Regions from separate parts of the Hydrogenophaga sp. GW101-3F08 genome, predicted to be linked through region 2. Evidence: predicted binding sites of a transcription regulator. Region 2 holds the regulator's gene; each other region holds the start of a gene.

The links. Region 2 encodes sigma-54, which starts transcription at its own class of promoters, with help from an activator protein. Its sites were predicted from a motif close to TGGCANGNAANCTGCTTT; they were not measured.
Region 1: AC07YZ_RS21430 (ammonium transporter) is a predicted target of sigma-54. The motif match lies at 2,995-3,012, and genes of this name have one in related genera.
Region 3: glnK (P-II family nitrogen regulator) is a predicted target of sigma-54. The motif match lies at 4,344-4,361, and genes of this name have one in related genera.
Region 4: AC07YZ_RS07600 (PQQ-dependent catabolism-associated beta-propeller protein) is a predicted target of sigma-54. The motif match lies at 1,996-2,013, and genes of this name have one in related genera.

Annotation. Positions count from the first base shown of each region.
Region 1 covers NZ_JBWKZP010000010.1:125,838-133,465, reverse strand. The annotation lists gene AC07YZ_RS21440 (nickel-dependent hydrogenase large subunit) at 1-1,379, opposite strand, end outside; gene AC07YZ_RS21435 (hydrogenase small subunit) at 1,404-2,492, opposite strand; gene AC07YZ_RS21430 (ammonium transporter) at 3,043-4,392, shown strand; gene AC07YZ_RS21425 (hypothetical protein) at 4,599-5,033, shown strand; gene AC07YZ_RS21420 (hypothetical protein) at 5,044-5,304, opposite strand; gene AC07YZ_RS21415 (dioxygenase family protein) at 5,399-6,250, opposite strand; gene AC07YZ_RS21410 (dioxygenase family protein) at 6,308-6,955, opposite strand; gene AC07YZ_RS21405 (ATP-binding protein) at 7,067-7,628, opposite strand, start outside.
Region 2 covers NZ_JBWKZP010000003.1:402,614-410,241, forward strand. The annotation lists gene AC07YZ_RS11330 (THUMP domain-containing class I SAM-dependent RNA methyltransferase) at 1-369, opposite strand, end outside; gene rpoN (RNA polymerase factor sigma-54) at 382-2,046, opposite strand; gene lptB (LPS export ABC transporter ATP-binding protein) at 2,154-2,903, opposite strand; gene lptA (lipopolysaccharide transport periplasmic protein LptA) at 2,936-3,580, opposite strand; gene AC07YZ_RS11350 (thiol:disulfide interchange protein DsbA/DsbL) at 3,720-4,355, opposite strand; gene AC07YZ_RS11355 (SPOR domain-containing protein) at 4,445-5,140, opposite strand; gene argS (arginine--tRNA ligase) at 5,155-6,828, opposite strand; gene AC07YZ_RS11365 (HTH-type transcriptional regulator ArgP) at 6,840-7,628, opposite strand, start outside.
Region 3 covers NZ_JBWKZP010000010.1:64,349-71,976, reverse strand. The annotation lists gene glcF (glycolate oxidase subunit GlcF) at 1-613, opposite strand, end outside; gene glcE (glycolate oxidase subunit GlcE) at 620-1,753, opposite strand; gene AC07YZ_RS21075 (hypothetical protein) at 1,834-2,088, opposite strand; gene amt (ammonium transporter) at 2,250-3,824, opposite strand; gene glnK (P-II family nitrogen regulator) at 3,855-4,193, opposite strand; partial or broken gene AC07YZ_RS21060 (YifB family Mg chelatase-like AAA ATPase) at 4,577-5,497, shown strand; gene AC07YZ_RS21055 (putative Ig domain-containing protein) at 5,753-6,103, opposite strand; gene AC07YZ_RS21050 (efflux RND transporter periplasmic adaptor subunit) at 6,229-7,080, opposite strand; gene AC07YZ_RS21045 (preprotein translocase subunit SecA) at 7,077-7,628, opposite strand, start outside.
Region 4 covers NZ_JBWKZP010000002.1:415,655-423,282, reverse strand. The annotation lists gene AC07YZ_RS07605 (ABC transporter substrate-binding protein) at 1-728, opposite strand, end outside; gene AC07YZ_RS07600 (PQQ-dependent catabolism-associated beta-propeller protein) at 926-1,933, opposite strand; gene AC07YZ_RS07595 (Bug family tripartite tricarboxylate transporter substrate binding protein) at 2,111-3,145, shown strand; gene AC07YZ_RS07590 (ATP-binding cassette domain-containing protein) at 3,171-3,911, shown strand; gene AC07YZ_RS07585 (DUF779 domain-containing protein) at 4,025-4,420, opposite strand; gene exaC (acetaldehyde dehydrogenase ExaC) at 4,594-6,114, opposite strand; gene AC07YZ_RS07575 (TOBE domain-containing protein) at 6,396-7,175, opposite strand; gene AC07YZ_RS07570 (hypothetical protein) at 7,400-7,628, opposite strand, start outside.

The DNA of each region.
Region 1 (7,628 bases), on a different contig from region 2:
TTGGTTTCCGGCAGGCCGAGGGCTTTGGGGATCGCGCTGTTGATCGCCACCGCCGCGCCGTCCACCTGCTCCTTCACACGTTGGCAATGTTTGTTGCCCTGCATCGCGTGGGCATAGCCCAGGATGTAGCGCGACAGCGGGCCGACCTCGACCGCGTGGCCGCGCCAGCGCGGGCTCTTGATCCACGAGTACTTGGCGGACTCGTCCAGGTTCTCGATCTGGGTGCGCGTGCCCTTGAAGTTGGGGCCTTCGGGGTGGTAGTTGGCTTCGGTGACGCCGTCCCAGGGGTGCAGGCCCTTGGTTTCGTCGCCGTACTTGTACCAGCTGTGGCTCACGAATTCCTGCACCTGCTCGGGGTCGCGCGGGTCGATGGCGTGGATCTTGTCCCAGTTGCCGTCGAGGATCACGCCGCCGGGCAGTTGCTGCGTTGTGGCGTCATAGGGCACCTTCTCGTAGGTGCCGTAGTCGGCCACGTTGGTGGCGCTCAAGCCGCCGCCGTACAGCCAGCCGGCGTTCTTGTAGATGGTGCCGATGGCCAGCACGTCCGGGATGTAGACGTTGTTGTTGAAGTCGATCATTTCCTGGATGCGGGCCTGCACGAAGTTCAGCCGCTCCATGTTGATCGGGGCGCCGGCGGCGCCGTTGCCGTCGAGGTTGATGGCGCAGGGCACGCCGCCCACCAGGTAGTTGGGGTGCGGGTTCTTGCCACCGAAGATGGTGTGCACCTTGACCCACTCTTTCTGCAGGTCCAGCGCTTCGAGGTAGTGCGTCACGGCCATCAGGTTGGCCTCGGGCGGCAGCACATAGGCCTTGCTGCCCCAATAGCCGTTGGCGAAGGGGCCGAGCTGGCCGCTCTCGACGAACTTCTTCAGGCGGTTCTGCACGTCGCGGAAGTAGCCGGGCGAGCTCAGCGGGTGCGCGGGCGACACCAGTTGCTGCAGCTCGCTGGTCTTCTTCGGGTCGGCCTGCAGGCAGGACACGACATCGACCCAGTCGAGCGCGTGCAGGTGGTAGAAGTGCACCGCGTGGTCGTGCACCTGCAGCGTCTTGGCCATCATCTCGCGGATCAGGTGGGCGTTCAGCGGGATGCGGATGCCCAGCGCATCTTCCACCGCGCGCACGCTGGTGAGCGCGTGGCAGCCGGTGCACACGCCGCAGATGCGTTCCACAAAGGCCCAGGCGTCGCGCGGGTCGCGGCCTTTCAGGATCACTTCCAGACCGCGCCACATGGTGCCGGTGGAGACCGCGTTGCGGATGACGTTGTTGCTGTCGAGGTTGACCTCGCAGCGCATGTGGCCCTCGATGCGCGTGACCGGGTCGACGACGATGCGCCGGCCGGTGTTGTCCATCTTGAAGCCCTGTGTTTCGTAAGCACCCATGGTGTTCTTCCTCGTGTGTCTGGATCAGCTGTTGGTGGACGCCGCTTTTTTCTCCGCGGCCTTGTCACGCGAGCGCTTGGCCACCGAGATGGCGGCGTGCGCCGCGACCGCGGCCCCCACCACACCGGCCGCCGTGCCGCCGATCTCGTCGGCGTTGGCCTCGATGCCGAAGGCGTGGATGTCGGTCAGGCGGTCGTAGAACGAACCCTTGTCCCAGAAGCCGTCTTCACTGCAGCCGATGCAGCCGTGGCCGGCCTTGATCGGGAAGCTGGTGCCCTCGTTCCACATCACGGTGGAGCAGGCGTTGTAGGTGGTCGGGCCCTTGCAGCCGACCTTGTAAAGGCAGTAGCCCTTGCGCGCGGACTCGTCGTCCCAGGTCTCGACGAACTGGCCGGCGTCGAAGTGCGGGCGGCGGTAGCACTTGTCGTGGATGCGCTGGCTGTAGAACATCTTCGGCCGGCCCTGGCGGTCCAGCTCGGGGATCTTGTCGAAGGTCAGCATGTAGGTGATCACGCCCGTCATCACCTCGGGGATGGGCGGGCAGCCCGGCACCTTGATGATGGGCTTGTCGGTGATCACCTTGTGGATCGGCGTGGCCTGCGTCGGGTTGGGCTTGGCGGCCTGCACGCAGCCCCACGAAGCACACGAACCCCAGGCGATGATGGCCTTGGCATCCTTGGCCACGTGCTTGAGCTTGTCGATGAAGGGCTTGCCCGACTGGATGCAGAACATGCCGTCTTCGTTCAGCGGCGGGTTGCCTTCCACCGCCAGGATGTACTGGCCCTTGTACTTGGTCATGATCTCTTCGAGGATGGCCTCGGCCTGGTGGCCGGCGGCGGCCATCAGGGTGTCGTCGTAGTCCAGGCTGATCATGGAGAGCACCACGTCCTTGGCCAGCGGGTGCGCCGAGCGGATGAAGGACTCGGTGCAGCAGGTGCATTCCAGGCCGTGCAGCCAGAGCACCGGGGTGCGCGGCTTGGTTTCCATGGCGTGCGCGATCTGCGGCACGAACGAGGGGGCCAGCCCCAGCGAGGTGGCGGTGAGCGAGCAGTACTTGAGAAAGCTGCGGCGCGAAATGCCCTTGCGGCGCATCACCTCGTAAAAGGTTTCCATCATGGGTTGTCTCCGTTGGCTTGTGTGGGTCGGGCCGGCTCTCACCGGTGGGTCCCCCTGGTCCCGCCGCTCGTGCAGGCAGGTGATCTACCGTTCGCAAGCCGCAGGCCATCACAAGCCATCCCCGGGAAAACACCGAGAATGCTCCGTAAGCACTTGATTTTCATCAAGTTTTTTTGACTTCAGAGACCTCGCTTCACTTCGGTCATTTCAGAACTGGAAAACAGAGTTCCACTTGATCAGACAAACCGGACAATCAAATTCCGTTTCGTTTTGAAAAATCGGTGGCCCAAACGGGCAAAAAAAAGCCGACCCTCGTGAGGTCGGCTTGTGATCTGGGTGCATCTCTGGGGACGCTGAAAAACCATTTTCTGGTTGGACTGGGTTGTCTCCTCGGTCCCCCGCGGTCGACAGCGGCAAGGCCGCTGTGAGCGAGTGACAGCACTGTAGCCGCTCGCACCGTTGTCGTGCATACGGGCTTTCCCTTGGTTCCGGGGCCCACTGGCACAGGAAATGCTCTGGGCCGTGGGTCGTTGGAAAAGGTAACAAGATGCACCAAAACCGTAGATTGTTCGCGGCTCTGACCTGCGGTCTGACGCTCGCCACCCCTTCCCTGCTCTGGGCACAGGCCACGCCCGAGCCGCTCACCGCGCCCGCCCTGGTGGCCGTGAGCAACATCCACAACGCCGACACCGCCTGGCTCATGGTGAGCACCGCCCTGGTGCTGCTCATGACGCTGCCGGGCATCGCTCTCTTCTATGGCGGCATGGTGCGCCGCCACAACGTGATCAACACCATGGCCAGCGTGGTTGGCATCGCCGCCGTGGTCAGCGTGTTGTGGTTCGCGCTGGCGTATTCGATGGCGTTCACCCCCGGTAACGGTGCGCTGGCGGGCTGGGTCGGCGGCCTGCAGCGCATGGGCTTTGCGGGGCTGGACTACCTGGGCGCCAGCGGCCAGGTGGCGGTGAGCCACATCGCGCCGCACGTGCCTGAGTCGGTGTTCGCCATGTTCCAGCTGACCTTCGCCATCATCACCTGCGCCCTGGTGGTGGGCGCGCTGGTCGAGCGCATGCGCTTTGGCGCCCTGCTGCTGTTCGCCGGCCTGTGGCTGCTGCTGGTGTACGCGCCCGTCGCGCACTGGGTCTGGGAGCCGGGCGGCTGGCTGGCCCGGCTCGGTGCGCTGGACTTCGCCGGCGGCGCGGTGGTGCACATCAACGCCGGTGCGGCCGCCCTGGTCTGCGCCTACGCGCTGGGCCCGCGCCAGGGTTACGGGCGCGAGCCCTTCATCCCCTTCAACCTGGGCCTGACCATGGCCGGCACCGGCCTGCTCTGGGTGGGCTGGTTCGGCTTCAACGCCGGCTCGGCGCTCGCCGCCGACGGCCGCGCCGGGCTGGCGCTGGCCGTGACCCATATCGCCGCCGCCGCGGGCGCGGTGGCCTGGATGGGCGCGGAGTGGCTGGCGCGCAAACGCGCGTCGCTGCTGGGCCTGTGCTCAGGCGTGGTGGCGGGCCTGGTGGCCATCACGCCGGCCGCGGGCTTCGTCACACCGCGCTCGGCGCTGATCATCGGCCTGGTGGCGGGTGTGGCCTGCTACTGGGGCGCCACCGGCCTGAAGCGCCGGCTGCGCGCCGACGACTCGCTCGATGTGTTCGGCGTGCACGGCGTAGGTGGCCTGGTGGGCGCGCTGCTCACCGGCGTGCTGGCCGACCCGGCGATCTCGGGGGTCGAAGGCAGCCTGCTCAAGCAGCTGATCGCCTGCGTGGCGGTGCTGGCCTACAGCGTGCTGATGACGGCGGTGGTGCTGTGGATCACCTCGTGCTTTGCACGGCTGCGTGTGCGCGAGAGCGACGAGCGCGCCGGGCTGGACCTGGCGCTGCACAACGAGCAGTTGGGACACTGAAATGGAACACCCCCGCCGCGCTGCGCGCAACCCCCAAGGGGGCGGCACTGGCCGTCCGGCAAAGCCGGCCCGGCGGTGCCCTGGGGTTTGCACCACTTCGCTCGTTGTGGATCGAGCTCCGGCGTCATCGACAACCCAGGGCCCGCACACTATTTTTCCAGGCCGAATAGGCTGAACAGGCCCCAAGCCATAGGAAGGACGCAGCCATGACCTCCACCGAAAGCTTTGCCACCGCCGCCCACCTGCATGTGTTGCTGCGCCGCAAGACCGGGCGCGTGACCGACACCGAGTGGATGGCCACCAACGCCGACTACGCGCACGAGATCGTGCGCTACGCACGCGAACAGGCGGCCACCGAAGGCCACACCGAGCTGCTGCCCTGGGCCGAGAAGCTCGAAGCCCTGATTCCGCAGCTGGGCGCGGTGGTGCGCAAGCCCTTGCTGGTGGTCGCCAGCGAACGGCTCAAGGCCGGCCAGCCCCCCGCCAGAGCCACCGGCGCCGCGCCGGGGCGCCGCAGCGGCTTTTCAGACTCGGCGCAACCCAGCGGCTTTCTGGAGTCCACGCTCAACTCGGTCTTCGGCACCCCGCGCAAACACGAGGGCGACGAGCCGGGCCCACGCTACGTGGGCGGCATCCGCTGAGGCATGGCACTCAGCGCGGTGGCGGTCCACCGTTGCCATGGGACGGCCGCAGCGCCAGCACGCCGTCCACGTTTTCGCAGACCCCGGTAAAGCTGCGCCCGTCGCGCCCGGTGAAGCTGGCCTGGGCGCCAGCGGTCTTGCCCTGACAGGCCTGCACCGCTTCGGGCGGTGGTCCGGGGGGTTTGCCGCCGGGGGCGGACTGGGCTTGGCAAGCCCCCAGGGTGCTGGCCAGCACGCAGGCGCTGGCGGCGCGAAACACGAACGACGTCATGACGAACTCCTGATGTGAAACAACGAAAAAGGGGAAAGAGCATGGGAAGCCGTTCAGGCGCCACGGCGCCCCGGGCCTGAGCGCGGGGCTTCGCTCAAGCCGCCACCCCCACCTCCAGCGTGGCCACAAAACCCTGCGTCACGCTGCCGCTCACGCTGGCCAGCTGCTGCGCCGCGCTGTCGTTGCCGAACACGCCGTCGCTCGCCAGCGAGATGTTGGCGAAATTGCGCACGCTGCTGCTGTAGCCGGAGGCCACGCCATAGACCTGGTTGCACACGCTCGCGGGCAGGGCCAGCTGCGACACCGTGAGGTGGTCGCCCACGCTGTCGCTGCCGGTGGCCGCGCTCAGGCTGGGGTAGATCTCGAAGTGGATGTGGGGCCAGCGCCCGCTGTAGCAACCGGGAAAGATGGTGCTGAAACTGACCTGCCCGTTGGCGTCGCTCACCTGCACACCGCGCAGGAAGTTCTCGCCCGTGTAGCCGCTCGAATACATCGAATACCCGCCGTCGCGCGTGCAGTGCCACAGATAGACCGCGTAGCCCTCCAGGCTGTTGCAGCTGTCGGAGGTGTTGACGAGGTTGAGCGTCACCGTCAGCGGCACGCCCGGGGCCGTGCCGCTGGCGCCCCCGACGCTGCTGCGGATGTCGCTGCGCACGATGCCCGAGAGCGTCAGCGCGTTCAGGCGCTGGTTCGACGCCGTGGTGCCGTCGGCCGGGTACGGGCCCGCCGTCTCGCGCGGGATGGTGCTGCAGCTGCCGCCCGAGGCGGCGCTCACGGCGTCTTCGCTCTCGTCATCGCCGCCACCGCCACAGGCCACCAGCGAGAGCGGCGCGAGCGAGGCGCAGGCGCCCGCGGCGAGCCAGCGCAGGGCGCTGCGGCGTTCGCGGATCTGGCGGGCCAGGGTGTCGAGGTCGTGGTTCAGACCATGCGGGTGGTGTGGGGTCAAGGCAATGTCCTTTCAGTGGGGGAGTGGGAAGGGGTTCGGGCGCCAAGCGCCGCGCCGTCAGAGATCGATGCCGATCCGCACGTCACCGCGCAGTCCGCCGGTGTCCAGATCGACCGACAGCCGGTCCAGCGTCAGCAGCACCGAGTCGCCGTCGTCGCTGAAGCGCGGCCGCGTGGTGCGCGCCGGCAGCGGGTCGGCCAGCGGCACGCCTTTCAGGGGGCCGTCGGCCTCCTCGGGCAGGAGCAGGCAGACGTCGGAGCGCGCCGTGACCTGCCGACCGTTGTTGAAATAGATCTGCAGGTAGACCGGCACGGTGTTGTCCCGGTACTTGCGTGGGTAGACGGTGTGGAAGCCGACCGCGCCGTCGGCATCGCTGATCTGCACGCCGCGCATGCAGGTGATCGCGTCGAGCTCGTCGCCCTGGAAGTCGATGGTCCAGCAGCGCGCGTCGTAGTGCCAGATGTAGACCGCCGCGTGCTCGATGGGACGGCCCCGCGCGTCCACGATCCGCATGTTCAGCGTCAGCGACAGGCCGGGGCTGCCCCGCGCAATGTCGCGCCGCAGCAGCGGCGAGCGCTGCAAAAACTCCAGCAGCGGGTACGGCCGCTGCGTGGGCTGCACACGCAGCAGGGTCCGCGACGGCACCGCGTCATCGCAGGCGACAGCGGGTGTGATGGCATCGGAGGGAGCAAGCGTTTGAAGCATGTCCACGATTCTGTGGAGGGCCTGTGAACGCTGCGTGGGCGATTTGTGTCGGGCCTGACACAAACGCGGCGCGCTGTCGTGGCCTCGCGGCGCCATGGCGCCGCAGGCGCCTCAAGCCACCGGCAACACCAGGGTCGCGCGCAGCCCGCCCGTGGGCCGATTGCCCAGGGCCAGCGTGCCGCCTTCGCGCTGCGCCAGGTCGCGGGCGATGGCCAGGCCCAGCCCGCTGCCGCTGGGGCGCTGCTCGCCGGGCAGGCGCACCCAGGGCTGGAACACGCGCTCCAGCTGGTCGGGTGGTATGCCCGGCCCGTCGTCGTCCACGTGCACCGCCACGCCCGCCGCTGCGGGCTCCAGGCTCAGGCGGGCGCGCTGGCCGTAGCGCAGCGCGTTGCCCACCAGGTTGCCCAGGATGCGGCGCAGCGAGGCGGGGTGCACCCGCACGCGCGCCGCGGGCGGCTCGGCGAGTTCGACCGCCTGGCCTTGCTCGCACAGGTCGTCCACCAACGACTGCAGCATCGCGCCCAGGTCCACCACGCGGGGCTCGGCCCCGTTTGACTGCTCGCGCATCACGGCCAGCGAGGCGTCGATCATTTCGTCCATTTCGCGGATGTCGGCGATGGCGGCCTGGGCCACGGCCTCGGGCAGGCGCTCGATGCGCAGCCGCAGCCGCGTC
Region 2 (7,628 bases):
GAAGCGGTCGCAGATGGCGTCCTTGATCTTGAGCGCGGCAAAGTTGAGCGAGGTCAGCGGGCTGTGCTGCGCGGTGATCTCGACCTTGATGGTCTGCGCCGGGGTGAACCAGATTTCCCAGGCCACGTCGCCCGCGGCGTTGTACAGGTCGTTCTCGTTGCGGTACTCGCCGTGCCAGAGCTGCACCAGCACGCGCTGCGTCAGGCGGCTGTGCAGGTTCAGGCGCATGGCGTCGCGCCACGATGCCCGCACCCCCACGCCGCCACGCGCCTTGAAGGCCAGCGGCTCGTTGGTGATGCGCTGCACCTCGGCGGCGAGGAAGTCCTCGACGCCGGCGGCGCAGGGAAGAAAGAGTTGGAGTTGGTTCACGGCAGGGGGTGTTCAGAGCGCTTTGCGCAGGTTCGCTGGCGCGATGCGCAAGGCCTCACGGTACTTGGCCACGGTGCGGCGCGCGCACTCGATGCCCTGCTCGCGCAGCAGGTCGGAGAGCTGGTTGTCCGACAGCGGCTTGCCCGGCTCTTCGGAGGCGATGAATTGCTTGAGCAGCGCGCGCACCGCAGTGCTCGATGCGTTGCCGCCGGTTTCGGTGCCCAGGCTGGAGCCGAAGAAATACTTCAGTTCGTAGGTGCCGAAGGGCGTGGCCATGTATTTGGCGGTGGTCACGCGGCTGATGGTGGACTCGTGCAGGCCGAGTTCGTCGGCGATCTCGCGCAGCACCAGCGGGCGCATGGCGAGTTCGCCGTGCATGAAGAAGTTGCGCTGGCGCTCGACGATGGCGCTGGAGACGCGCAGGATGGTGTCGAAGCGCTGCTGGATGTTCTTGATGAACCAGCGGGCTTCCTGCAGCCGCTGCTGCATGGCGGCGTGGCCGGCTTCGCCGCCGTTGTCGCGTCCGCCCCGGTTCTGCCGCATGGCATTGGCGTACACGTCGTGCACGCGCAGGCGCGGCATGACCTCGGCGTTGAGCTGGACCTTGAAGCCGCGCCCGGCGCGGGTGACGATGACGTCGGGCACGACCACGTTGCGCTCGACATCGACGAAGCGGCGCCCGGGCTTGGGTTCGAGCCGGGCGATCAAGGCCAGGGCGGCGCGCACGGTGGCGTCGTCCAGGCCACACAGGTTGCACAGGCGCTTGATGTCGCGCTTGGCCATGAGCTCCAGCGGCTGGCTGCAGATGGCCAGCGCGGCCCGCGCCTCGGGGCTGTTGCGCAGCTCCAGGATCTGCAGGCGCAGGCATTCGCCCAGGTCGCGCGCGCCCACACCCGAAGGCTCCATGTGTTGCAGCAGCTGCAGCGCCACGCCCAGGCGCTGTTCGAGCGCTTCGAGTTCCTCCAGGTGCTCCTGCGGATCGACCGGCTTGCCCGGCGGGGCCGAGAGCCGCAACCAGGCGCCAGCCAGCTCGGACAGGCGCTCTTCGAGGTAACCGTCGTCGTTGAGCGACTCGATCAGGAAATACAGCGCGGCGCTGTCCTCGTCGCTCAGGCGCAGGCAGCGGGCCTGGTCGTGCAGGTGGTCCTGCAGGCTGACGGGCACGCGCGCGAGGTCGGCTGCGCTGGCGGTTTCGTCGTCGTCGCCCGACGAGTTGTTGTTGCGCGGCGGCGCGTCGCCGCCCCACTCGCTGTCATCGGGCGCCATCTCGACCGTGCCGTCGCCTTCCCAGCTCTCTTCCATCGGCGCGGCGCCATCGAGCCGGCTCTCCAGCGCCTCGCCCTCACCGCCTTCGCCGCCGTCGACCGGCGACACGGTGGACGACGCAGGCGGCAACGGGCCGTCGAATTCGGCGGCCGGGGCCAGGTCGCTGGCAGCCGCCACCGTGGCTTCGGCGATCTGCTCGCCCGCGCTCACCGGCGCGTCGATCTGCTCCAGACCAAACGCCTCGCGTTCGGCGAGCTCCTCGGTGCGCTCCAGAAACGGGTTCTCGTCGAGCATCTGCTCGACCTCCTGCGCCATCTCCAGCGTGGACAGCTGCAGCAGACGGATCGACTGCTGCAGCTGGGGCGTGAGCGCCAGATGCTGGGAGACGCGCAGCGACAGGCCTTGTTTCATGCGTCAGGCCGGCAAAACGGAGGGACAGCGACCCGGCGCGCGGGTCGCGCAGCGGTGCGGGAGCCGGGTCGGGCCGGCGGGCACGAGACACACAGGGGCCTCATGCATCACATCCTGAAATGCTCGCCGAGGTACACCCGGCGCACTTCGGCGTTCTCCACGATCTCGGCCGTGGTGCCGCTGGCGAGCACCTGTCCGTCGCTGATGATGTAGGCGTGATCGCAGATACCCAGGGTCTCGCGCACGTTGTGGTCGGTGATCAGTACCCCGATGCCACGCGATTTCAGGAAGCCAATGATGTGCTGGATCTCGATCACGGCGATCGGATCGATACCGGCAAACGGTTCGTCCAGCAGAATGAAGCGCGGCCGGGTGGCCAGCGCGCGGGCAATCTCCACCCGGCGCCGCTCCCCGCCGGAGAGCGAGGGCGCGGGCGAGTCGCGCAGATGGTCCACCCGCAGGTCCTTGAGCAGCTCGTCCAACCGGTGCGTGATCTCGGTGGCGGACAGGGGTTTGCCGTCCTCGTCGCGCTGCAACTCCAGCACGGCTCGCACGTTCTGCTCCACCGTGAGCTTGCGAAAGATGGAGGCTTCCTGCGGCAGGTAGCCCAGGCCCAGCCGGGCCCGCCGGTGAATGGGCAGCGCCTCGATGCGCTGCCCGTCCAGCAGGATCTCGCCGCCGTCGGCGCGCAACAGCCCCACGATCATGTAGAACGAGGTGGTCTTGCCCGCGCCGTTGGGGCCCAGCAGACCCACCACCTCACCCTTGTCCACCGTGAGTGAAACGCTCTTGACCACCTTGCGGCTGCCGTAGGCCTTCTGCAGTCCGTGCACCTCCAGTTGACTGCGCACGGCCATGGGAGCGGGCACGCTGCCCAAACCTGCTGCGGTCACTTGTTTTTCTCGTTGAGCTGTTCGCTGGGGCGCAATTTGGCCGGATCGGCCGGCGCTGCGGGCTTCGCGGGCGCCTTCTCTTCGTCGGGGATGGGCGTGAGCATGGCGCGCACCCGGCCCGAGGGATTGGCCGCCGTGCGGTTGCTCTCGCCGCCCTTGACGGTGAAGACCTCGGTGCGGCTGTTGTAGGTGATCTGGTTGCCCAGGCTCTCGTCGTTGATCAGGGTCCCGCGGTAGCGGCGCAGCACGGCGCTGCCGGTGAAAACCACCGTCTCGGCCTGGCTGTTGTATTCGATGTGTTCGCCTTCACCCTCGATCCACTCCTCCAGCGCCTCGCGCTTCTGGCGGAAGAAACCGGGCTTGGCCGCGGAGCCGTACAGGTTGCCGAACTGGTTGCCCTGCGGGTCCTGGCGGACATCCATCTTCGTGCCCCGCATCACGATGGTGCCCTTGGTGACGACCACGTTGCCGGTGAACACGCTGCTCTGTCGGGCGTCGTCGTAGCGCAGCGCATCCGCCTCGATGTTCATCGGCTTGTCCTTGTCGGCCAGCTCTGCGTGAGCAGCGGCGACCAACGTCAGGCCAAGGGCCGCGATGATGAAGCGCGAAAGCAATCTGGGGGCAAAGGTGTTTTGAGGCATGGCTTTTCAGGGGCACAAATCTTGCATTCATTGTAGCGGCGCAAACCCCGCCCGCAGGCACCTCACCGGACTTTGTCGCGGCCCGGAAAACACAAGGCCCGCCAGAGGGCGGGCCTTGGTCGTGCCGGCGCCCGGTTCTTCAGGACTTGCGCGCCTGGGCGATCAGGTTGTCCGCGATCAACAGGGTGCGCGGACCCTGGCCACCGATGTAGAAACGGCCCGCCACACCCAGCGCGGGCGTGCCCTCCACCATATAGGCTTCCTGCAAGGCCGTGGCTTCCCTGGACTGCTGGATCGCCGCGCCGTTGTAGATGGCCGCGAACTTGGCCTTGTCGACACCCTGCTTTTCGATCCAGGCGGCGATCGCCGGAGGCGTGGTCAGGGGCAGGCGCTCCTCGTGCATCGCCTGGAACACCTTGCGGTGCAGCTTGTCCACCAGCCCCATGGCCTCCAGCGTGAAATACAGGCGCTGCATGGGGACAAAGTCCGGGCTGAACGCCACCGGCATGCGCCGCACCGTCACGTGGGCCGGCTTCTTGCCGATCCAGTCGTTGAACACGGGTTCAAAGTTGAAGCAGTGGATGCAGCTGTAGGCGAAGAACTCCACCACTTCGACCTGCCCCGGCGGGCTGACCACCGGCGCGGGCTTGCTCAGGCGCTGGTAGTCGGTGCCTTCTTTGAAACCGATGCGCTGGGCCAGCGCGGGACGCAGGGCCCCAGCGGCACTCAAGGCGCCAGCGCTCAACAGGGTGCGGGAAAAAACTCGGCGTTGCATGAAATCGGACTCCTTGTATGGGCTTGGTTGGGGCCGGCCCTGCGGAAAAAAGTTCCGCGGCACCGCCTCGGCTCAGGCGTTCAGCGCGCTCAACGTTGCACGCGCACCAGCGCAGCGGCCACACCATTGGCTTCGAGCTGCTCGCGCGTGGCGTCGGCCATGGCCTTCTGCGCGAACGGCCCCACGCGCACCCGGTACACCTTCTGCCCGGACTGCTCGCGCTCACTGACCTCGGCGGCCATGCCCAGCATGGCCAGCCTGGCGCGCTGCGCATCGGCCTCGTCGGGGTTTCTGAACGCCCCGGCCTGCACGAAATACGTGAAGGGGTCGGCCGTGGCCGGGTTCGGGGCACCGCTGGCGGGAGCCTCTGCGGTGGGCGCGGCGGGCGCACTGTCGGCCTTCGGGCGCGAACGCAGCAGATCCTCGATGGGGTCGCCCTGCGGTTGCGCGGCAGACGCGGGGGGCGCCTTCGGAGCGGCGGCCGGCGGCAGCGGCTTGCCATCGGCCGGGGGCACCACGATGGCCCCAGCTTCGTTGCCCGTACCGGGCACCGGGGCGGGTTTGCCGCCCAGCACCGCGTTCGGATTCCAGCCCTTGTTGCGCTCGGCTTCCGCCGCATCCTGCGCCGGTTTGCGCGACACCCCGCGGTCCACGAAGGGCATGGGCACCTTGGTGACGTAGATCGCCACCGCCAGCGCGCCAGCCAGCCCCACCAGCACCCCGATCACGAAGCCAATGAGGGTTCCGCCCACGTGCGAACGGGCGGAAGGAGAACGGGTTTTCATACGGGCTTTCGTCATCACATCTTCTGCGGGGCACTCACGCCCAGCACCTTCAAACCATTGTGCAACACCTGCGCGGTGGCCGCGACGAGGGCCAGACGGGCCTTTTTCACCGCCTCGTCGTCCACCAGGATGCGCTCGGCGTCGTAGTAGCTGTGGTAGCAGGCGGCCAGCTCGCGCAAGTAGAAAGTGACATCGTGCGGCGCGAAGTCGCGCGCGGCGTCGGCCAGCATGGCGGGGTATTTCGCCAGCAGCAGCATCAGCGCCTGGGCGGCCGGGCTGTCCAGCGCCGAGAGGTCCACGTCTTTCAGCGAAGCCGCGTCGCCACCCCAGGCCGCCAGCACCGAGCAGATGCGCGCATGGGCGTACTGCACGTAATAGACCGGGTTGTCGTTGTTCTTCTGCACCGCCAGGTCCACGTCAAACGTGTACTCGGTGTCGGGCTTGCGGGAGAGCAGGAAGAAGCGCACCGCGTCCTTGCTGGTCCATTCGATCAGGTCGCGCAGGGTCACGTAGCTGCCGGCGCGCTTGCTGATCTTGACCTCTTCACCGCCCTTGACCACGCGCACCATGGTGTGCAGCACGTAGTCGGGGTAGCCCTGTGGAATGCCGACGTTCGCGGCCTGCAGGCCGGCGCGCACGCGGGCGATGGTGCCGTGGTGGTCGGTGCCCTGGATGTTGATCACCTTGGTGAAACCGCGCTCCCACTTGCTGATGTGGTAGGCCACGTCGGGCACGAAGTAGGTGTAGGAGCCGTCGCCCTTGCGCATGACGCGGTCCTTGTCGTCCCCGTACTCGGTGGACTTGAGCCACAGCGCGCCGTCCTGCTCGTAGGTCTTGCCGGCCTCTCGCAGCTTCTGGACCGTGGCGTCCACCTTGCCGCTGGTGTAGAGGCTGGATTCGAGGTAGTAGTGGTCGAACTTGACGGCGAAGGCCTGCAGGTCGAGGTCCTGCTCGTGGCGCAGGTAGGCCACGGCGAAGAGACGGATGTCGTCGAGCGCGTCCACGTCGCCGCTGGCGGTGAAGTCGCGGTCGTCGGCGTGCACGGTCTTTTTCGCCAGGTAGTCGTTGGCGATGTCCTGGATGTAGTCACCGTTGTAGGCGGCCTCGGGCCATTCGGGGTCGCCCGGCTTGAAGCCCTTGGCGCGCAGCTGGGTGCTGTTGGCGAGCGTGCCGATCTGCACGCCGGCATCGTTGTAATAGAACTCGCGGTGCACGTCCCAGCCCTGCGTCTGGTACAGGCTGCAGATCGCGTCACCGAGCGCAGCCTGGCGGCCGTGGCCCACGTGCAGCGGGCCGGTGGGGTTGGCCGAGACGAATTCGACCATCAGGCGCTGGCCGTTGGGCGGAACCACCCCGAAGCCCTCGCCGGCCCGCAGCACCTCGCGCACGATCTGCTGCTTGGCCGCGGGCTTGAGGCGGATGTTGATGAAACCGGGTCCGGCGATGTCGATGTCGGACACCCACTGCTGGTACACCGGCTGCGCCAACAGGGCCGTGCGCAGGGTGTCGGCGAGCTGGCGCGGGTTGAGCTTGAGCGGTTTGGCCAGTTGCATGGCGGCGGTGCAGGCGAAGTCGCCGTGCGCGGCCACCTTGGGCGATTCGAAGGCGGCGCGGCTGCCCGCACCAGGAGAGAGCAGTTCCAGCTCGGCGGCGAGGCCACCCAGCAGTTCGTGTTTGACAGAGAGCATGGGGCGGGATTTTACGGGGCGGGCGGAGGCGCCGCCGCCAGCGGCGACAGGCTGGTCCGCGCCGCCGCCTTGACCGCCTGGGTCAGGCGCTGCGCGCTGAGCGGTTCGCGCGCCCAGTGCTGCCAGTACAGCGCCACGTCCACCGTCGATCCGGGCAGCACTTCCTGCAGGCGCGGGCGGCCCGCGAGGTGGTGCTCGGGCACCATGCCCCAGCCCAGCCCGAGTTCGATGGCGGTCTCGAAGGCGTCCACGGCGGGCGCGAAGTGGCGCGGGTAGTTGGGCTGGCGCAGGCCGAAATGCTGTTCCAGAAAGCTGTCCTGCAGCGCGTCCTTGCGGTTGAAGATGATGGCCGGCAGGGCCAGCAGCTGGTGCGGCGAGACCTCGCCCTGCGGCGTGGTGCAGCGCTGCACCACCTCGGGCGCGGCCACGCAGCGGTAGCGCATCACGCCCAGCGGTTCGGCCACGCAGCCGCGCATGGGCTCGGCCAGCGTGGTCACGCAGCCGATCACGTCGCCGCTCTTGAGTGCGTCGTGCGTGTGGTCCTGGTCGTCGATCATGATGTCGAGCAGCAGGCGGTGGCGCTGCAGCATGGCCGCCACCCCGGGCAGGAACCAGCTCGCCACCGAGTCGGCGTTGATCGCCACGCTCAGGCTCTGCCAGCGCGCGCCGTCGCGGATGCCCGGGCCACCGGTGCGCAGGCCGTCCAGCAGGTCGGCCTCCATCAGCCGCAGCTGCTTCACATGCCCGAGCAGGGCCTGCCCGGCCGGCGTGGCGCGCACCTGCTTGCCGCGCACCAGCAG
Region 3 (7,628 bases), on a different contig from region 2:
CCGCCTCGGGCGCGATCACGGTCTGGATGCCGGCGGCGTCGAGCACGCGCGCGGTCGCCGTGTTGATGTTGGGCATCATCGCCGGCTGCACGCAGCCCGCGAGCATCAGCACCTTGCGCGCATGCGTCTGCGTCGGCCAGCGCCCGGCGTTCTGCCTGGCCGGCACCTTGTTTTTCAGCGAGGCTGGCAGCAGCTCGCGCACCAGCTGGCCGAGCTTCATCGCGGGGCCAAAGGCCGGCGAGGTCAGCCCCTCCTTGAGCAGCCAGCGCACCGCTGTTTCGCCCGCCGGGCGCGGTACTTTTTGATCCACGATCTTGCGGCCGATGTCGATCAGGTGGCCGTAGTCCACGCCGCTCGGGCAGGTGCTTTCGCAGTTGCGACAGGTGAGGCAACGGTCCAGGTGCAGCTGCGTCTTGCGCGTCGGCTCGGCGCCTTCGAGCACCTGTTTCATCAGGTAGATGCGTCCACGCGGCCCGTCCAGCTCGTCGCCGAGCAACTGGTACGTGGGGCAGGTCGCGGTGCAGAAACCGCAGTGCACACACTTGCGCAGGATGGCCTCGGCCGCGCGGCCGTCGGCGCGCTGCTGGTATTCGGGGGAGAGGTTGGTTTGCATGTGAGTTCAGACCATCCTGCCGGGGTTGAAGATGCCTGCAGGATCGAACTCGGCGCGCAGGCGCTGCGTGATCGCCGCCAGGGTGGGGCTCTCGCGGTCGAAGCGCGGCACGCCGGGGGCGCCGTCGGCTGCGGCACGGAACAGGGTGGCGTGGCCGTTCACCGCGGTGGCGGCGCTGCGGATCTCGGCGGCGGCCGAGGCCGGTGCCCACAGCCAGCGCTGCGCGCCCTGCCACTCGATCAGCGGCGCATACGGCAGCGCAAGGACCGGGGCGGTCTGCGGCACGGAGAGCCGCCACAGGCAGAGGTCCGTCGATGGCGCCGTGAAAAACGGCAGGCGCTGGTCGCGGCAGGCGGCCCAGTCGGGTCCGGCCTGGGCGTTGTCCATGCGCTGCCCGCCGGCTTCGCGCGCCAGGCGCTCGCAGGCGGCTTCCACCGCCGCCACCGCGCCGCGCAGGCGCAGGAACAGCAGTTCGGGCGCGTCAACCTGGGTCTGGTCCTTCACCCAGCAGCTCGCGTTCAAAGGCAGCGGCTGGCCGCCCCAGCGGTGCAACTGCTCCAGCGCGTCGTGTTGGCCCATGGAAAACACGAGCGTGGCCTCGGCCGGCGCCACCGGCAGCACCTTGAGGCTGATGTCGGTGATGACGCCGAGCGTGCCCATGGCGCCGGCCATCACGCGACTGACGTCGTAGCCGGCCACGTTTTTCATGACCTGGCCGCCAAAGGTGAGCCACTCGCCGCGGCCGTTGATGAACTGGAGGCCGAGCAGGAAGTCGCGCACGCCACCGGCCGTGGCGCGGGCCGGACCGGCCAGGCCCGCCGCCACCACGCCGCCGATGGTGGACGCGGCGCCGAAGCGCGGCGGGTCGAAGGGCAGGCACTGGCCTTGTTCGGCCAGCGCGGCTTCCAGCTCGGCCAGCGGCGTGCCGGCGCGCACGGTGACGACGAGCTCGCTCGGCTCGTGGCTGACGATGCAGCGCCAGCCGGTGGTGGACAGGGTCTCACCCCCGGTGGGCTGGCCGTAAAAGGCCTTGGTGTCGCCGCCGGTGATGCGCAGGGGCCGGCGGGCGGCCGCCGCGGCCAGCACCTGCTGGATCAGGTCGCGCGGGGAGTCGTTGGGGCTGGAGGTCATGGCTGCCATGGTAGCGGCCGCCCTCCGCACGGCCGTTGAATTTTTTGCACGCCTCGCTGCAAATGCGCCGCACCGCGGCAAGCGGGTACCTACCGCGTATACCCGAGGCACGCGCCCGCGTTGGGCCGGCCCTTGCATTCACGCCGCAGGCGCTTTTCCCGCGCGGCGGGAGTTTCGCTGGAGGGCGCGTTGATGAAAGTGACCTTGGTGGGCACCTTTTTGCCCCCGGTGCCCGAGGGCGTGGCGCTGGCGGCGAAGGCCGTCGAACCGGGCAGGGCCAAAGCCCCGAGCAGTGCGGCGGCGACGAGCGGACGCGCCATGGCGCGCGGGAATGCCTGGGACATGGTTTCCTCCTGAATGTTGTGATGAATGTCCGGCGGCGATCATACGCAGCGCCCATAAAAAAACCCCGCGTGCCGGGCGGCAACGCGGGGTGAACATCCAAAGGAAACTCAGAAAATGGGGGGTGCGCTGTTGTCAGCAGCACCCCGGGGAGCGCTCAGGCTCAGCGGTTGTACGCGGTCTCGCCGTGGGAAGAAATGTCCAGACCTTCGCGTTCCTGCTCTTCGGTCACACGCAGGCCCACGGTCAGGTCGACGATCTTGAAGGCGATGACGGAGACCACACCCGACCACACGATGGTGATCAGCACGGCCTTGGCCTGGATCCAGACCTGGCCGGCGATGGTGTAGGCATCGGGGGCGATCATGGCCACCGTGGTCCAGTCGGCCACGGCGCTCGGGCCACCCAGGTTGGGGGAGTTGAACACGCCGGTCAGCAGGGCGCCGATGATGCCGCCCACGCCGTGCACGCCGAACACGTCGAGCGAGTCGTCCGCGCCCAGCATCTTCTTCAGACCGGTCACGCCCCACAGGCAGGCGAAGCCGGCGATGAAGCCGATGATCAACGCGCCGCCCACGCCGACGTTGCCGGCCGCGGGGGTGATGGCCACCAGGCCAGCGACAGCACCGGAAGCGGCACCCAGCATGGACGCCTTGCCTTTGGCCAGCGCTTCACCGATGCACCAGGCGAGCACGGCAGCGGCCGTGGCGATGAAGGTGTTGATGAAGGCCAGGGCAGCGTAGCCGTTGGCTTCCAGGGCGGAGCCGGCGTTGAAACCGAACCAGCCCACCCACAGCAGCGAGGCACCGACCATGGTCAGCGTCAGGCTGTGAGGCGCCATGGCTTCCTTGCCGTAACCGATGCGCTTGCCGACCATGTAGGCACCGACCAGACCAGCGACGGCGGCGTTGATGTGCACCACGGTACCGCCGGCGAAGTCCAGCGCGCCCATTTGCCAGATGTAGCCGGCCTTGGCCGTCATGTCGCCGGCCACCTCAGCGCTGGAGTAGGCGTCGGGGCCCATCCAGAACCAGACCATGTGGGCGATCGGGGCGTAGCTGAAGGTGAACCAGATGGCGGTGAACAACAGCACGGCGCTGAATTTGATGCGCTCGGCGAAAGCGCCGACGATCAGGGCACAGGTGATGCCGGCGAAGGTGGCCTGGAAAGCGGCGAACACGATCTCGGGGATCACGACGCCCTTGCTGAAGGTGGCCGCGTTGCCGAAGGTGCCGGCCACGTTGTCCCAGACACCGCTGAGGAGCAGCCGGTCAAAGCCGCCGATGAATGCGTTGCCTTCGGTGAACGCCAGGCTGTAGCCGTACACGACCCACAGCACCACGATCATCGAGAAGGTCACCATGACTTGCATCAGCACCGACAGCATGTTCTTGCTGCGCACCAGGCCGCCGTAGAACAGGGCCAGGCCCGGCACGGTCATGAGAATGACCAGCAGGGTGGCGACCATCATCCAGGCGGTGTCGCCCTTGTTGGGCACCGGGGCCGGTGCGGCTTCCGCAGGGGCGGCTTCGGCAGGCGCCGCCACGGCAGCGGCCGGAGCTTCGGGTGCGGCGGCCGGTGCAGCGGCAGCGTCGGCAGCCGGTGCGGCCGGAGCCGCTGCTGCGTCGGCGGCGGGCGCCGCGGCAGCGGCCGGTGCTTCGGTGGTTTGCGCCAGGGCGTTAAGTCCGCCGAATGCCAGGCCCGCGCCCAGCAACAGGGTTGCAAGTAGTTTTTTCATGTGCGTGATCTTTCTTGTGCTGCTCGTTGATCAGAGCGCTTCCTTGCCGGTCTCGCCGGTGCGGATGCGAACCACCTGTTCGAGGGAGGTGACGAAAATCTTGCCGTCGCCGATCTTGCCGGTGCGGGCGGCGCCTTCGATGGCCTCGATCACGCGGTCCACCAGGTCGTCGGAGACGGCGGCTTCGATCTTGACCTTGGGCAGGAAATCGACCACGTATTCCGCGCCGCGGTACAGCTCGGTGTGGCCCTTCTGGCGGCCGAAGCCCTTGACTTCGGTGACGGTGATGCCTTGCACGCCCATGCCGGAGAGCGCTTCGCGCACTTCGTCCAGCTTGAACGGCTTGATGATGGCTGAAACCATTTTCATGCTGTGATTCCTCTACTAGTACAGGGTGCTCAGACCGGGTGGCCGACACCGGGGGTGACACGGGCAATGCCGGCCGGAAGGGCTGACACCACTTTGGATGCGGACTGTTTCGTGGGAACTCCACGCCTTTGATTCAATCGCTTACAGCCCCAAGCACGGAACGTGCCAAGCGCGAGCCCACCCGGGCCGGCGGGCTGTCGCGAAAACACCGCGTCCGACGGGCTCGGCGCGGCGGTGCGGCGGCGCCTGTGCCATGATGAAAGCGCGTGTTTGCGCGCGAACTGTCACTCGAACAGCGCAAGCACCAAGGTTGTGCATCACCATCAGCGGGTTTTCCCTGATGAACAGGGCATGAAATGCACCGAAACAGGGAGGAAATGTCAATGAGTCTGTCATTGGTGCACAGCCGTGCACTGCTGGGCCTGCAAGCCCACCCGGTCTGCGTGGAAGTCCACCTGGCCAATGGCCTGCCCAGCTTCACGCTGGTGGGCCTGGCCGATACCGAGGTGAAGGAAGCGCGCGAACGGGTGCGCTCGGCCATCGCCAACGCGGGGCTGGAATTCCCCTCGACCAAGCGCATCACCGTCAATCTCGCGCCTGCCGACCTGCCCAAGGACTCGGGCCGTTTTGACCTGCCGATCGCGCTGGGCATCCTGGCCGCCAGCGGCCAGATCAGCGCCGCGCGCCTGGCCGGCTGGGAATTCGCCGGCGAACTCTCGCTGGGCGGCGAGCTGCGCCCGGTGCGTGGCGCGCTGGCCATGAGCCTGGCGCTCCATGGTGGTGCACACGCCACCGAAGGCCCCCCGGCCCGCCTGGTGCTGCCGCCCGACAGCGCCGAAGAAGCCGCGCTGGTGCCGCAGGCCCAGGTCTACCGGGCGCGCCACCTGCTGGACGTGGTGCGCCAGTTCCTGCCCGAAGGCGCCGCCGCCGCAGAGCCCGCGCCCGCGGACGACGATGACTGGGCCCGGCTGATGCCCACCCAGGTGGGCCAGGGCCCGTCCTACGCCGACCTGGCGGACGTGAAAGGCCAGGCCGCGGCCAAACGCGCACTGGAGATCGCCGCCGCCGGGGGCCACAGCGTGCTCATGGTGGGGCCGCCGGGCTCGGGCAAGTCCATGCTGGCGCAACGCTTCGCCGGCCTGCTGCCGCCCATGAGCACCCGCGAAGCCTTGGAATCGGCTGCCGTCGCCTCGCTGGCCGGGCGCTTCGCGCTGGCGCGCTGGGGCCAGCGCCCGACCTGTTCGCCCCACCACACGGCCAGCGCGGTGGCGCTGGTGGGCGGGGGCTCACCGCCCAGGCCGGGTGGACATCACCAAAGTTGCACTCTTTTTGAGTCCATATGGATCAATGACTTAGGTTTCACTTCGTCAAAATTACGATGACGAGATCTTCACAGTTGCGGTGATTTTGTGCGGTAGCCCCTCTACAACAACGAATAAGGTGACCTTGAACCTGAAAAGTGGCGTTCTCACCTGCTAGGGGTATCTAAATGTTCAGTACTTGACAGTGAAGGGATGTCGAAAACAGCTCAATTCATCCCATCAATACTCCCCCACCTTCTACTTCACAAGAACTGTAATTTCACGACTGCGAGGAGCAACCGAGGGGGCAAAGCTCTGGGACTGGTAGCCCTGAACCGCCGTGATGGATAGCTGCACCTTGAACTCCCCAGCCTCCGATGGGGATCCCTCCAGGTTGCCGTTCGCGATGTTCATTCCGGGGGGGAGCGAACCAGTTCGGACACCCACAGTCATTACTGATCTGCAACTCTCCGGGAAGACTTTGCTGGATATGGTCGTAACGTCTCCGACCGATGCTTTGTAGGAGGATTCCTCAAAATCGATGCTGAACGTCTGATTGTCGGCACCACACAACTCTTCTCCACCCCCACCACAAGCACTCAACAACATGCTTGCCGCTGCCACGATGATGATGGCGGTGTGTGGGCGCCGCTTCAAGTGACTCAACGAGCTCAATACCGAACACTTCATACATGGCCTCATGCTTCTATCACTTTCGCTCCTGAGAGCAACTATTAGGGGCGCTTGCCTTCGGTCTCTGCTTTGCAACGGATACCAGACGGGATACCGAAGTCCGGGTTAGGGAGCTCAAGCCAAGCCACAAACGTTCCGCTGGCGGCATTGATGATGCGGTCAACCGTCTTTACCGTTGCCTTCAGACGCTCCGAAACGGGCGATTCGGCTACCACCATTACGGTATCGCCGATCTTGATCTTGCCGAACTGGTCCTTGGGAAGAATCACATGCACCCGCAGCGGATGAATCTGGGCCAGCTTGAAAATACCCCGCTGCCCAGGCCCCGCTTCAACCGACTCTCCAGGATGGGCCATCTGTTCTACAACCACACCGTCAACAGGAGAGCGAACCGTGCGCAAGCTGACCTGTATCGAATGCTGCTCCAGCTCAAGCTTGGCCAGCTCCAGGTTCTCACCGGCCAACTTGAGCTCTGCTTCAGCAACCCTCAGCTCACCCTCGGCGTCGTCACTGTCCTGTGAGGCGATCAATCGCTCCCTGGCCAGGGCTTCCCTGCGATGGAACCGTTGTTGCGCGAACTGAATCTTGCGGGCGGCCAACTCCGCAGGGCCTGTTTGTAGCGCGCGGAACCTCGCGACACCCATCGCAGCACGCTCCGCCCTGTCGTCCAGCGTCGCCAGAACCTGCCCCTTTTTGACCCGATCACCTCGACGAACATTCACGCTGGATACCAATCCGGGCACAGCACTAGCGACCTCCACCGTCTGCGTCGGTTCAATCAAACACTCCGCTGCCCATGTAGGCATCGCCGCACACCCCATGGCCACGGACAAGACGCCTGTCCAAAGGCCGTGCCGGCCCGACACCTGCGACGCAGGGGATACGCATTTCATTTTTTGTGTCCTCCGACAAATCCCAATGACCGTTGCCACTTCTGATCCCTTGCGATGGTATCCAGTCGAATCCGCCTGTTACGCCGTTCTGCCCTACCCTGCACCGCAGAGACGAACGACGCAAAACCCTTTTGACTCCAGCGAAACTTTCCCAGCCACACCAACGCCAGCCGCTGGGAAACGACGGGAGCGTATTGCCTGAAAAGCTCATCCTCCAGCGACACCATCGCCTCCACAGAGCCCGGATTTCCCTGCCGCGCAGCGCGTCCAAATAACTGGCGATCGACCCGGGCGCTCTCATGGAACTCGGTCAGGATCACATGCAGGCCACCCTTGCTCTCCACATACGCATCCAGGCGAATGTCCGTACCACGCCCGGCCATGTTGGTCGCCACCGTGATGGCGCCAGGTCGGCCGGCCTGTGCGATGGCGGCGGCCTCCTCCTGATCCTGCCGCGCGTTGAGCACCACGTGCGGAACGTCGAGGCTCCCCAAGTGTTCACTTAGCACCTCGGACGCTTCGACCGAACGGGTTCCGACCAACACCGA
Region 4 (7,628 bases), on a different contig from region 2:
CGCGGCCACTGGGTGGCGTAGGGCAGCAGGCGCGCGAACTCGCCGTCGCTGTCCATCACCGCCACGAATTCGTGCTCGCGCTCGCCGGTGAGCAGGCGCGTGTTGCCCAGGTCGCGTTCGCGCGGGTCACCGGTGAGCTTGAAAGGCTTGTGCTGCGTGATCTTGATCCCGTAGCGCTTGGCCGAGCGGTTGAAGGCATCGGCCTGCAGCGCGTCGCCCGGCAGCGGGCCCTGCAACACCAGCGCCTTGCGCCAGTTGCGCGCGGCCAGGTACTGCGCCAGCGCGTCCGACAGCATGGCGCGGCTGGGCAGCGTGTGCAGCAGGTGGGCGGCGCACTGCTGCGCGCGCAGGCCGTCGTCGTCCAGCCCGGTGTTGAACACGATGGCGCCGCCCAACGCGGCGGGCGCGGCCTGCACCAGTTGCCGCAGCTCGGCCAGCGGCAGGTCGGCCACCAGGTGCTGCACCTTCGCTGCTTTCAACTCGGCCAGCGCCTGGGGCAGCGCGGCGGCGTTGGGCAGCACCACGTCCTTCACCACCAGCTCCAGCCCGGCCGCGTCCAGCTCAAACGCCGAGTCCTCGGCCGCGAGCTTCACCCCATCCATCGCCCGCCCCGTGGGATGCCCCGGATAGGCCCGCTCCATGCGGCGCGGCGCGTGGCGCGGGTCGCCGTCCAGCGACACCACGGCGATGGTGACTTTGGTCGCGGCGAAGGAAGGCAAGGCAAGCAAGCCCGAAACGCCCAACAACGCCAACCCGGCGGCGCGCCACAGACCAGAACCGAGAATGCCGCGGAACCGACTTGTGGATTCGACCCTGCGAGGTTCTATCCGTTCGCCCTGAGCCCGTCGAAGGGCAACGACCGGCTCAGCCCGAACGGACATTTGCACTTTGTCGGGCCGGACCAAAACCCAGCGATGGGGGTGGTTCATTTGCTGACAAGGATGGTGTGGGGTACGCGGCCAGCCGGCACCGTCTTCAGCGCCTTGCCCGAAGCCGCGTCGATCAGCGTCATGTCGTCCGACAGGCCGTTGGCCACGTACAGGGTCTTGCCGTTCGGGTGCATGGTCAGGCCCCAGGCGCGTTTCCCCACCAGCACCTGGTGCTTCACCGCCTTGCTCGCCACGTCCACCTCGGCCACGTGGTTGGCCCGGCCCAGGCCGACCCACATGCTTTTGCCGTCCGGGCTGAGCGCCATGCCCACGGGGGTGATGTCGGTCTCGCGCATGCCCTTCACCACGAACTTGATCTTCTGCTTTTCGGTGTGGGTCTTGGTGTCGACCACGCTCACCGTGGCGTCGAGTTCGTTGCTCACCCACAGCTCGGCGCCACCGGCGGCGAGCATGAAACGGCGCGGGCGTTTGCCCACCTGGATGTTCTTCGTGACCTTCTTCGTGCCCAGGTCGATCACGTGGACCAGGTTGGCCACCTCGGAGGTCACGTAGGCGGTCTTGCCGTCGGGCGTGACCAGCACACCCTCGGGCTCACCGCCGGTCTTCACCTCGAACAACGGCTTCCTGCCGGCGATGTCGTAGGCCGCCACCACGTTCTCGTCTTCGATCGACACGTAGACGGTCTTGCCGTCGGGGCTGAGGGCGAACATCTCGGGGCTGTCGCCCAGCGGCACCGTGCCGCTCAGCTTGCCGCTGGCCACGTCCACCACGCCCATGGCGTTGCTGTCGCCACAGATCACCAGGATCTGCTGGCCGCCGGCGCCGAACGCCATGTCGCGCGGGCGCTTGCACACCTCGACGGCGCCGGTGCGCTCGCCCTGGGCGTCGAACACATACAGCTTGTTGTCCTTCTCGCTGGACACGTACACCCGGCCCTGGGCCAGGGCGGCCACCGATGCGGCACCGCACACGGCCCCCAGGGCCAGCAGGCGCAGCGCGCGGTGAACGGACGAGGCGGACGAAGGACGCAAGGGTCTTGGCACGGGGTGTCTCCGGAATTGTTGTGTGGCGATGCCCGGTGCTCGCGCGGCACCTGGGGCACCGGTGTGCAAATTCGGTGCCAGCGCCGCATGGGAATGGAAATTGCCTGCTCGGTGCCCAAACACCCGCGCAAACCCCACGCGGCTACGGACAAACCCTGAGACAACCGGCCCATTGCCATGACCCCACTGCCCCACGCTGCGCCCGACTGTTCCAGTCTGGAACACCCCCCCGTGACACGCCGGCGCTGGCTCGGCTGGAGCCTGGCGCTGGCGGCATCGCCCGCCCTGCCCCTGCGGGCCCAGCCCGGCGCCCAACCCTGGCCCAGCCGGCCCCTGCAGCTCATCGTGCCCTGGCCCGCGGGCGGCCAGACCGACCTCACCCTGCGCGTGCTGTGCGAAGAAGCCGCGCCGCTGCTGGGCCAGCCCATCGTGGTGATCAACAAGCCCGGCGCCGCCGGCACCCACGTGGCGCCGCTGCTCAAGGCCGCCGAGCCCGACGGCCACACCATCGGCCAGGTGCCGATCACGGTCTACCGCCACGCGCTCATGAACACCGTGCCCTGGGACCCGGTGGCCGACCTCGCGCCCATCGTGCAGGTGTCGAGCGTGAGCTTCGGTCTGCTGGTGCCCGCGAACAGCCCCTGGAAAAGCGCCACCGAGATGATCGACTGGGCCATCCAGCACCCGGGCGAGCTGATCCTGGGCTCCACCGGCGTCGGCACCACCGCCCACCTGGCGATGGAAGACATCCTGCTGCAGCACAACGTGCGCTACGTGCACGTGCCCTACAAAGGCACGGCCGACCAGATGCTCGCGATCGCCGGGGCGCAGATCATGGCCGGCGTCAACTCCACCGGCTTCGCGCCCTGGGTGGATCGCGGCCAGATGCGCCTGCTCGCCACCTTCAACGCCGCGCGCAACCCCCGCTGGCCCGACGCGCCCACCATGCGCGAGCTGGGCTACCCGCAGGCGGTCTACACCTCGCCCTGGGGCCTGGCCGCACCCGCGGGCACGCCGCCAGCGGTGGTCCAGAAGCTGCACGACGCCTTCCGCACCGCCATGTTCAGCGAACGCCACACCAGCGCGCTCGCCAAGTACGATCAGGCGCTGGACTACCTCAACACCCGCGACTACCGCCAGGCCGTGCTGGCCACGGTGGAGCACGAGAAGAAACTGCTCGCACGCATGAACCTGCTCGCCAAGCCAGCCTGACCGGCGCCCCAACCCGGCCCCGCGCATGACCGACCCCACACCGCTGCTCGCCGACAACCTGCACAAGAGCTACGGCAGCAAGCCCGCGCTCAAGGGCGTGAGCGTGAGCCTGAAGGCGGGCGAGATGGTCGCCCTGCTCGGCCCCAACGGCGCGGGCAAGTCCACCCTGCTGCAACTGCTCACCGGCCTCTTCAGCCCCGACCAGGGCCGCATCGTGGTGCTGGGCCACGACATGCAACGCCACCCCAGCCGCGCGCTCGCGGCGCTGGGCGTGGTGTTCCAGCAGACCGCGCTCGACATGGACCTCTCGGTGCAGGCCAACCTGCTGTTCCACACCGACCTGCATGGCCTGCCCCGCGCCACCGCGCGCCAGCGCATCGCCGCCGGGCTGACCGCCATGGGCCTGGCCGACCAGGCCAAGGCCGCGGTGCGCAGCCTCTCGGGCGGCACGCGGCGCAAGGTGGAGCTGGTGCGCGCCCTGCTGCACGAACCGGCTGTGTTGCTGATGGACGAAGCCACCGTGGGCCTGGACCCGGGCTCGCGCCAGCACCTGCTCGACACCGTGCGCGGCCTGTGCCACACCCGCGGCATGGCCGTGCTCTGGGCCACCCACCTGATCGAAGAAGCCAAGGTGGCCGACCGCCTGGTGCTGCTGCACCAGGGCACGGTGCGCTTCGACGGCGCCATCGACGCCTTCATGCAGGCCTCGCAGGGCGCGGACTTCCAGACCGAAGTGCTGCGCGCGCTGGAGAAGCCGGGGCTTTGAACCCACGGATTCAGCGCAGAGAATCCCTCACCGTTCGGGCGGCCAATCCACCAAAGGCGTAACTCGCCGTCACGCCCCTGCGCCACCCAACCAGGCGCTGACCTTTGCGGGCTTCAGCCGGGAGACACCGCCCCCTGCGCGGCCCGATCTTCGGCGTCCAGCTCCGCCATCTCGGCCTCGCTGAACACCCGCGATCGCGTGTGAAACGCCTTGCCCTCCGGCCCTTCGAGCGAGAAGGTGCCGCCGTGGCCCTCGATCACGTCGATGATGAGCTGGGTGTGGCGCCAGTACGCGTACTGCGCCTTGCCGATGTAGAACGGGCAACCGCCGACATCGCCCAGGTACACGTCGCCCGCGCCCATGGTGATCTCGCCCGGCAGGTAGCAGTTGGCCGCGCTGTTGTCGCAGCAGCCACCCGACTGGTGAAACATGAGCTCGGGGCCGTGTTTGGTCTTGAGGAATTCAATCAGCTCGACCGCGGCCGGTGTGGCGATGACTTTTTCAACCATGTCTGTCTCCTTGTGGTGATGCCCAGCGAATCAGAAACGGAAAAGCGCCGGAGCGGCATGCCAGCTCCGGCGCGAAATGTCAGAACCCAGAACGCGGCGGAACTGGCTTTGCCAGGCCGCTCGCGTTGCCCCCTTGAGGGGGTGACGCGCCGCAGGCGCGGCGCGGGGGTAGGTCAAAAGAACCCGAGCTTGTTCTCGCTGTAGCTCACCAGCAGGTTCTTCGTCTGCTGGTAGTGGTCCAGCATCATCTTGTGCGTCTCGCGGCCAATGCCCGACTCCTTGTAGCCACCGAACGCAGCGTGTGCCGGGTAGGCGTGGTAGCAGTTGGTCCACACACGGCCCGCCTTGATGGCGCGGCCCATGCGGTAGGCCACGTTGCCGTTGCGGCTCCACACACCGGCGCCCAGGCCGTACAGCGTGTCGTTCGCAATGGCCAGGGCTTCGGCTTCGTCCTTGAACGTGGTCACGGCCAGCACCGGGCCGAAGATCTCTTCCTGGAAGATGCGCATCTTGTTGTGGCCCTTGAACAGCGTGGGCTGCACGTAGTAGCCGCCTTCCAGATCGCCGCCCAGGTGGGCCTGGCCGCCACCGATCAGCACCTCGGCGCCTTCGGCCTTGCCCAGCTCCAGGTACGACAGGATCTTGGTCAGCTGTTCCTTGGAAGCCTGTGCGCCCATCATGCTTTCCGAGTCGAGCGGGTTGGCCTGCTGGATGGCGGCCACGCGCTTGAGCACGCGCTCCATGAACCTGTCGTAGATGCTTTCCTGGATCAGCGCGCGGCTCGGGCAGGTGCAGACCTCGCCCTGGTTGAACGCGAACAGCACCAGGCCTTCAACGCACTTGTCGAGGAAGGCATCGTCCTTGTCCATGATGTCGGCGAAGAACACGTTGGGCGATTTGCCGCCCAGTTCCAGCGTGGCCGGGATCAGGTTGTTGGCCGCAGCCTGCGCGATCACGCGGCCCGTGGTGGTGGAGCCGGTGAACGCAATCTTGGCGATGCGCTTGCTCTGCGCCAGCGGCATGCCGGCTTCGCGGCCGAAACCGTTCACGATGTTCAGCACGCCCGGGGGCAGCAGGTCGGCGATCAACTCGGCCAGGATCAGGATGGAGATCGGGGTGGACTCTGCAGGCTTGAGCACCACGCAGTTGCCGGCGCCCAGAGCAGGCGCCAGTTTCCAGGCCGCCATCAGGATCGGGAAGTTCCAGGGAATGATCTGACCCACCACGCCCAGCGGTTCCTGGATGTGGTACGCCACCGTGTTCTCGTCGATGTTGGACAGGGCGCCTTCCTGGGCGCGCACGCAGCCAGCGAAGTAGCGGAAATGGTCCACGGTGAGCGGGATGTCGGCGTTCAGCGTCTCGCGGATCGCCTTGCCGTTGTCCACCGTCTCGGCGTAGGCCAGCAGCTCCAGGTTCTGCTCGATGCGGTCGGCGATCTTCAGCAGGATGTTGCTGCGCGTGGCGGCGTCCGTCTTGCCCCAGGCGTCGGCGGCGGCGTGCGCGGCGTCCAGCGCGAGTTCGATGTCTTCGGCGGTGGAGCGCGCGGCCTGCGTGTAGACCTGGCCGCTCACGGGCGTGATCACGTCAAAGTACTGGCCCTTGCACGGCACGACCCATTTGCCGCCGATGAAGTTGTCGTAGCGCGGTTTGTAGGCGATTTTGGCGCCGGCGGCGCCGGGAGCTGCGTAAATCATGTGTGTCTTCCTCTGTGAAGGTGGATGAAAGTGTTGTCAGCCGAAGGGGCTGCCTTCACTGCCACAACTTCCGTGCCACCCCCACAAAGCGGTTCAAACTGAGATTTGCGCCCGTTTTTTGCCCATGGGCACCTCACAGCTGTGCCATTGCTGCACACCCGCCCCCAACCTGTACCACCCTGGTACGGAAGCCCAGTACATATGTTGAAAGCCGGCAAGCAAAGGCCCCGCCCCGGCGCCTGGCCCCCCCCCCACAGGCCACGCTCAAACCAGCGGCCGGATCACCCCGACAGCCCCACCACCAGCGCCGCGGCCGCCATGTGCGCGCTGGCGGCCTCGCCCACGCGGGCCGCGAACGGGTGCGGCGCAAAGCCCACCCAATGGCCCCCGCCGGCCAGGGCCAACACCACCTCATCGCGCTGCGTGCCCGCGGCCACACGTTCCACCGTGCCGTGCAACACACACTCTTCCCCCACCGCGCCGTCGCCCCGCTGCCCGGCCACCGGCGCCATCACCCGTACCGCCGTGGCCTTGCACAGCACCAGCACCTCCAGCCCCGGCGCCAGGCCCAGCAGATCGGCGCTTTCGCGGGTGATGCTCGACGTCAACTGCTCGCCGCCCGCGGTCTGCATGCGCACCCACACGGCCGGATCGCCCGGCGCCGCGGGCTCCACCGCCACCACGCGACACGGCAGCTGGTTGCGCATGCTGGTGCGCAGGCCCAGGCCGCTGGCCAGTTGCGCGCCGCCGGCGAAACGCGCCAGCACAGCGTCGCGCGCGCGGGCCAGCTCATCGGCCAGCTGCAGCAGCTGCAAGCCCTGCGCCGTGATGCGCGCGCCGCCCCCACCCGCCCCGCCCACCGTGCGCTCCACCAGCGGCACACCGCCGAGGTTGGTGAGCGTGTCGATGGCCTGCCACGCCGCCTTGTAGCTGATGCCCGCATCGCGCGCGGCCTGCGAGATGGAGCCCGACTCACCGACGCGGCGCAGCACCTCCAGGCGCTTGTCGCTGATGGCGTGGCCTAGGGCTTCGGGGAGGGTCGGGTTGGGCTGATCGGTCATGCGCGGATTGCTCCACAGAACCACAGAACAATTACGGCGTATGCCCTATTACCTTCAAAAAACCCGCCTGTCAGATTTGCAGTTGAGCCTATGCCAACTGAATCTCCCCGGGATTCGTGGAGGCCGGTTGAGCTCATGCGCACCGCAGGTGAAAATTTAATTGTGCTGCTCATAGCTCATCCTCTCTGTGAGTTGAGCTTCCTCAAAACCCGGGGCGGTTCAGTCTAGCTACCACGCCGCCGCTGAAGCTGAGCTTGGAGTTCCGCAATCTGCCGCTTGAGTGCAGCATTTTCCTTCTCGGCTTTCCGATCCACCCCAATTTCGTCAAGCGATTCGCTAATCATCTGGAGGGTTCTATGCTCCCTCCCACTGGAAAAGGCTTCGCGCTCATAGCGCCGGACGATCGCATTTTCAAGCCCTCGCTCCCCTTGCTGGCTAGCATTACGCAGCATC